Regions from separate parts of the Pandoraea apista genome, predicted to be linked through region 1. Evidence: predicted binding sites of a transcription regulator. Region 1 holds the regulator's gene; the other holds the start of a gene.
What was found. The regulator sigma-54, encoded in region 1, starts transcription at its own class of promoters, with help from an activator protein. The targets are predictions, from matches to a motif close to TGGCANGNAANCTGCTTT.
Positions count from the first base shown of each region.

Region 2: the regulator sigma-54 is predicted to act here: its motif matches at 1,440-1,457, upstream of AT395_RS23560 (urease subunit gamma).

Region 1 is NZ_CP013481.2:4,928,121-4,931,525, reverse strand. Features, by position in the region: gene ptsN (PTS IIA-like nitrogen regulatory protein PtsN) at 1-365, opposite strand, end outside; gene hpf (ribosome hibernation-promoting factor, HPF/YfiA family) at 602-955, opposite strand; gene AT395_RS22230 (RNA polymerase factor sigma-54) at 1,098-2,585, opposite strand; gene lptB (LPS export ABC transporter ATP-binding protein) at 2,680-3,405, opposite strand, start outside.
Region 2 is NZ_CP013481.2:5,202,607-5,206,011, forward strand. Features, by position in the region: gene AT395_RS23550 (amino acid ABC transporter permease) at 1-593, shown strand, start outside; gene AT395_RS23555 (amino acid ABC transporter ATP-binding protein) at 580-1,302, shown strand; gene AT395_RS23560 (urease subunit gamma) at 1,464-1,766, shown strand; gene AT395_RS23565 (HupE/UreJ family protein) at 1,989-2,573, shown strand; gene AT395_RS23570 (urease subunit beta) at 2,603-2,908, shown strand; gene ureC (urease subunit alpha) at 2,905-3,405, shown strand, end outside.

The sequences.
Region 1 (3,405 bases):
TGGGCAATTTCGGAGAGAATCTCGAGATGTTGCTGCGTTGCCTGCTCCGGTACGAGCAGAAAGAACAGCAGGGACACCGGCTGACTGTCGGGTGCTTCGAAGGGAATGGGGTCATCGAGACGCACGAAGGCTGCCATCGGATGCTTCAGGCCCTTGATACGGCCATGCGGAATGGCCACGCCTTCACCCAGTCCGGTCGAGCCCAGACGCTCGCGTGCGAACAGATTGTCGGTCACAAGCGCGCGCGACAGGCCGGCATTGTTCTCGAAAAGAAGCCCGGCTTGCTCGAAGACGCGCTTCTTGCTGGTGACAGACAGTCCAAGCAGGATGTTGGACGCAGGTAAGAGTTTGACTAAACGGTTCATCTTGTAATGCGGGCGAACGCTTAGTCGCCCTCCAACCCCCGATTGACCTCGCATTATAGACCACCCGCCGTGGTGCCCGCGGCAATCCACGGAACTGGGCGGAACCATACAAAAGGGGCCGTTCAACGGCCCCGCGGTGGGTGATGCCAGACTTATGGCAGACGTGTGTGCGCTCGGGTGGTTCCGTGCGAATTCACGTGGCTGTCAGTCGATGCGACTACCACGCCCGGACAGACTCATTGCAGCGGTTCCGCCTCGGGAGGTTGCTGGTGCTTGAGGGCTTCGCGCCCGTGATCCTGAACCTTGTCCTTGTATTGCATTACCTTGCGGTCGAGCATGTCGATCAGCTTGTCGATGGCGGCATACATATTCTCGTCACACTTCTCGACGAAAATTTCCTTGCCCTTGAGATACACGGTGACGCTAGCAATCTGGCGTCCGGCCTTCTCCTTGGTCTTGTCGACAGATAGGATCACCTCGGCACCGATAAGCTGGTCGAAATGCCTCAACACGCGCTCGAGCTTGTTGACGACAAATTCGCGCAGTGACGGCGTGAGTTCGAGGTGATGTCCACTGATCTTCAGATTCATAGCTGCTCTCCTTGCTGAAATGCCGAAGTGCAGGCCGCGTCATGAACGACGCTGGCTAGCGGGAGTGCGAGCCATTGACGTGACGCAATGTCGCACTGCGGCGTTATGCCCCAGCGAGCCAACATGGCGCACCAGGACTGTCCTACAAAGATTTGCGCAAGTTCACTGCCGGAATTCGCATGGCCTCGCGGTATTTCGCGACGGTGCGCCGCGCCACCACGAACCCTTGCTCTGCCAGCAGTTCCGCGATACGGCTGTCGGAAAGGGGGCTCTGCGGGTCTTCTGCTCCTATGAGTTGCTTGATGAGTGCGCGGATGGCGGTCGATGACGCTGCGCCCCCGGCTTCCGTTGCCACATGTGAACCAAAGAAGTACTTCAGCTCAAACGTTCCAAATGGAGTGAGCATGTACTTACTGGTGGTCACGCGTGAAATCGTGGATTCGTGTAAACCCAGCGTATCAGCAATCTCGCGTAAAACCAAGGGCCGCATGCCGATTTCGCCATGCGTGAAGAAGTTCTTTTGACGCTCGACGATCGCTTGCGCCACGCGCAGGATCGTATCGAAGCGCTGCTGGATGTTTTTGATCAGCCAGCGGGCTTCCTGAAGTTGTTGTTGCAAGTTGCCGGTACCCGGGTCGTTGCGGTTATTGCGCAGAATGCGCGCGTACATCTCGTTGATGCGCAGGCGCGGCATGACGTCGGGATTGAGCTCGGCGGTCCAGCCGCTGCCCTGTCTGCGCACGAGCACATCGGGCACGACGTAATCGGCCTGCGGCGTGCCATACGCGGCACCGGGGAACGGATCGAGCGAACGAATCAGTTGATGGGCGGCACGCAAGCCGTCTTCGCTCGCCCCCAGCACGCGGCGCAGACGGGTGTAATCGCGTGCGGCGAGCAGTTCCAGGTGATCGCTCACGATGCGCAGCGAGAGCGTGCGAACGCTGCTCGCAGGCAGGCGCTGGAGTTGCAGGCGAAGGCATTCGGCCGGGCTGCGGGCGCCCACACCCGCCGGGTCGAAGCTTTGCAGCAGCGCGAGCGCGGCGTTGATTTCCTCGGTCTCCAGCGCCAGTTCTTCGGGCATTTCTGCCTCGATTTCTTCGAGCGTGGTGCCGAGATAGCCGTCTTCGTCGAGCGATTCGATCAGGAACGCCACCAGCGCACGGTCGCGCGGACCGGCCTTGGTCAGGCGCAACTGCGCCAGCAGGTGTTCGCGAAGGTTGGGATGGTCGACGTGCAGCTGCGGACGCGCGTTGTCGTCGTCGTCCGAGGTGCTGCCGGAGCGGGCGAAGTCGTTCAGGCTCCAGTCGCCGCCATTGTCTTGCGAGTTGTCGTCGAACCGGGTCTCGCCGTCGAGTTCGCGGGCTTCGTCACGGCCGTTGGCGGACTCGGCGCCGTCGTTCGTGCTGCTGACCGACGTTGCCCGCTCGTTGCGCAGCGACCCGTCCGTGCCCACACGTACCGAGCCCGCGAGCCAATCGTCCTCGCGTTCGAGCATCGGGTTCTGGGTGAGGGCGTGCTCGACTTCCTGCTGAAGTTCGAGCGTAGACAGTTGCAACAACCGGATCGATTGCTGCAACTGCGGCGTGAGGGTCAGGTGCTGCGAGGTGCGGAGTTGAAGAGTCGGTTTCATAGCGTGTCTCGCCTTTATTGTAGAGGCTTTGTCACGCCAGCGGAACCGGCCCTGCGCCCTATCGGAGGCAGGGTTTACATGCGAAAAATTAGCTTTACATCCGGAAATTTTCGCCCAGATACACGCGGCGGACGCTTTCGTCGGCCACGATCTGGTCAGGCGTGCCGGCGGCGAGCACAGAGCCTTCGCTGATGATGTAGGCGTGATCGCAGATACCCAGCGTCTCGCGCACGTTGTGGTCGGTAATCAGGACACCGATGCCACGGTCTTTCAGGAAGCGCACGATGCGCTGAATTTCCAGCACGGCGATCGGATCAACGCCCGCAAACGGTTCGTCGAGCAAAATAAAGCGCGGCTGCGTGGCCAGTGCACGGGCGATTTCCACGCGGCGGCGCTCGCCGCCAGAGAGCGACATTGCCGGATTCTCGCGCAGATGGCTCACCTGCAACTCGTCGAGCAGCGCTTCGATGCGGCGGTCGATTTCGTCGCGCTTGAGGGGTTTTCCCTGCGCATCGAGCTGCAATTCGAGCACGGCGCGAATGTTGTCTTCCACCGTGAGCTTACGAAAGACCGACGCTTCCTGCGGCAGATACGAGACCCCCATGCGGGCGCGCTCGTGAATCGGCAGTTCGCTGATCAGATTGCCGTCAAGCTGAATCTCGCCGTCGTCGGCTGGTACGAGCCCCACGATCATGTAGAACGACGTGGTTTTTCCGGCACCATTCGGGCCGAGCAGGCCCACGACTTCGCCGCTTTTCACATCCAGCGAAACATCTTTGACGACGGTACGGGCGCCGTATTGCTTTTTGAGCGAGCGCAC
Region 2 (3,405 bases), 270 kb from region 1:
CGCTCGCACTTTCGGCCATCGCTTTCGTGTTTGGCGGGTTGGTGGCGCTGCTGCTGCTCGTGGTGCGCGTGGGCCGCGTGCAGTGGGCGGCTAACGCTGTGGCGCTGTACATCGAAGTCTTCCAGGGCACGCCGCTGCTCATGCAGTTGTTCCTGGTCTTCTTCGGTCTGCCGCTGCTCGGCCTGGATGTCTCGCCGTGGGTGGCCGCCGCGGTTTGCCTCACGCTTTACACGAGCGCCTATCTGACGGAAATCTGGCGCGGCTGTGTCGACGCCATTCCGCATGGTCAATGGGAAGCGTCATCGAGTCTCGCCATGCGTTATGGCGAGCAACTGCGTCACGTGATCCTGCCGCAAGCGCTGCGTATCGCCATTGCGCCGACGGTCGGCTTTTCAGTGCAGGTGGTCAAAAGCACGGCGCTCGCGTCGATCATCGGCTTCGACGAGTTGACCAAGACCGGCACCATGCTCACCAACGCGACGTTCCAGCCGTTCACCGTGTACGGGCTCGTTGCACTGCTCTACTTCGCCGCCTGCTATCCGCTGTCGCTGTGGGCGCGTCATCTTGAAAGGAAACTCCATGTCGCTCATTGAAGTCAGGGGCATGCAAAAACGCTTCGGCGAGAACCCGGTGCTCAAGGGCATCGACATGGATGTCGAGCGCGGTCAGGTCGTCTCGATCATCGGCAAGAGCGGCTCGGGCAAAAGCACGTTGCTGCGCACGCTCAACGGCCTTGAACGGTTCGACGCGGGCAGCGTCGCCGTGGACGGTGTTCACGTCGGCGCACGCGACACCGACCTGCGCGCGCTGCGTCTGAAAGTCGGCATGGTGTTCCAGCAATACAACCTGTTTCCGCATCTGTCGGCCGGTGAGAACGTGATGCTCGCGCAAAAGGTGGTGAAGAAGACTTCTAGCGCCGACGCGCGCGAAATCGCTCGCGCCATGCTGGCCAAAGTGGGGCTGGCCGACAAGTTCGATAGCTACCCGTCGCAGCTCTCCGGGGGGCAACAGCAGCGAGTGGCGATCGCACGCTCACTCGCCATGAACCCCGCCGTGTTGCTGTGCGACGAGATCACCTCGGCGCTCGACCCCGAACTGGTCGCCGAAGTGCTCAAAGTGCTGGAAGACCTTGCTGCCGAAGGGATGACACTGATACTCGTCACGCACGAGATGCGCTTCGCGCGTCATGTATCGGATCGCGTAGTGTTTATGCATCAGGGCAAGATCTGGGAATCGGGCGAGCCCGAACAGCTCTTTACACAGCCGGCCACGCCGGAATTGCAGCGGTTCATCTGCCAATGAAAACGCCGGCCAACGACGTCCTTCGTGACGTTGCGCCGCACAATGCCGGTGCGCGCGGGGCCGACCGCAAAACCCAGTGGCGCGCACGTGAGCACGCGCCTATGATGTGCGGCAGCGGCGTTATCCCCATGAACCCCTCGCATTGAAATTTCTTCGTCACGATGAAGCTCACTCCGCGCGAAAAAGACAAGTTGCTCATTTTCACCGCCGCACTGCTCGCCGAACGCCGGCGTGCCCGCGGCCTGAAGCTCAACTATCCGGAGGCCGTGGCCTTCATCAGCGCCGCCCTCATGGAAGCCGCGCGCGATGGACGCACCGTGGCCGACCTGATGCACTACGGCACCACGCTGCTCACGCGCGACGACGTCATGGACGGCGTGCCGGAAATGATTCCCGACATTCAGGTGGAAGCCACCTTTCCGGACGGCACCAAGCTCGTCACCGTGCATCACCCGATTCCCTGAGACGCAAGCGATCGCGGGCACTCCCGGTTGCCCCCGATCGTCTGCGATCCGGTTTCGATTCATCTCCGTTTTTCGTCGTCGACAACAACACCCAAAGGACGTCTCATGTCAGTGGACCGCCTCCTCGATACTCATGATGCCGGCGAAGTGTCCGCCACTTCGCTAACGGCTTCCGCCCACGCCCGCCCTTGCGCTCATGCCACCGGCCGCACGCGTCGGCGCGTGGTTCGGGCCGCGACCGGCCTGGCGCTGCTCGCGGCTTCCGGCGTTGCGCTCGCGCACCCCGGCCATCCGGGTCACGACGCCGCCAGCAGCTTCGCCGCTGGCTTCCTGCATCCGCTGACCGGCGCCGATCACCTTTGCGCCATGATCGTCGTCGGGCTGTGGAGTTCGCTCACGTCCAGACGCGTCTGGCTTGCCCCGGTGGCTTTCGTCGCCATGCTTGCGGCGGGTGGCCTGCTCGGCATGTCGCACTGGTTTTCGCTACCGGGCGTGGAGCCGATGATTGCCGTCTCGCTCCTCGTGCTCGGCCTGATGCTCGCCACGCGCGCGAAGTTGCCGGGCTGGGCAGGTGCTGCCATCGTAGGCGCCTTCGCGGTCTTCCACGGCTTCGCTCACGGCGCGGAATTGCCGGACGAAGCGAGCGCATTGCACTACATGGCGGGCTTCCTGGTCGCGACCGGCATGCTGCACGGCATTGGCATTGCGGCGGGCGTTGCGTTGCGCCATCGCAGCGTGTGGGTCCCGCGTTTGCTGGGCGCCGGTGTGCTGGCGTACGGCGTGTCGCTGCTCGCTGCGGCGGCCTGAGTCCCCGTCACGCCTTTTCGGAGACGCGCATGATTCCCGGAGAACTGCTGCCCGCCGCAGGTGAGATCACGCTGAACGAGGGTCGTCCGACCGTCAGTGTGACCGTCGCCAACACCGGCGACCGTCCGATCCAGATCGGTTCGCACTTCCACTTCTATGAAGTCAACGACGCCTTGCAATTCGACCGCGAGGCGGCGCGCGGCTTTCGTCTGAACATTGCGGCCGGCACGGCAGTCCGCTTCGAGCCGGGGCAGCAACGGACAGTCGAGCTGGTCGCGTTGGCAGGTGATCGCCGCGTCTTCGGTTTCGCCGGTCGTGTCATGGGGGCGCTATGAAAATTTCACGCCGCGCTTATGCGGAAATGTTCGGCCCGACGACGGGCGATCGCCTGCGGCTAGCCGATACCGAACTCATCATCGAGATCGAGCGCGATTACACAATCTACGGCGAAGAAGTGAAGTTTGGCGGCGGCAAAGTCATTCGCGACGGCATGGGCCAATCGCAACGCACGCGCGCCGATGTGGTCGACACCGTCATCACCAACGCCGTCATCGTCGATCACTGGGGCATCGTCAAAGCCGACATCGGACTCAAGGACGGCCGCATCTGGGGCATCGGCAAGGCCGGCAACCCGGATATCCAGCCCGGCGTCACCATTCCGCTGGGTGGGGCGACGGAAGTGATCGCGGGCGAGGGGATGATCGTTACGGCCGGTGGCATCGACTCGCATATCCACTTCATCTGCCCGCAGCAGATCGAAGAGGCGCTCTCGTCCGGCGTGACCACGTTGCTCGGTGGCGGCACCGGTCCCGCAACCGGTACGAACGCCACC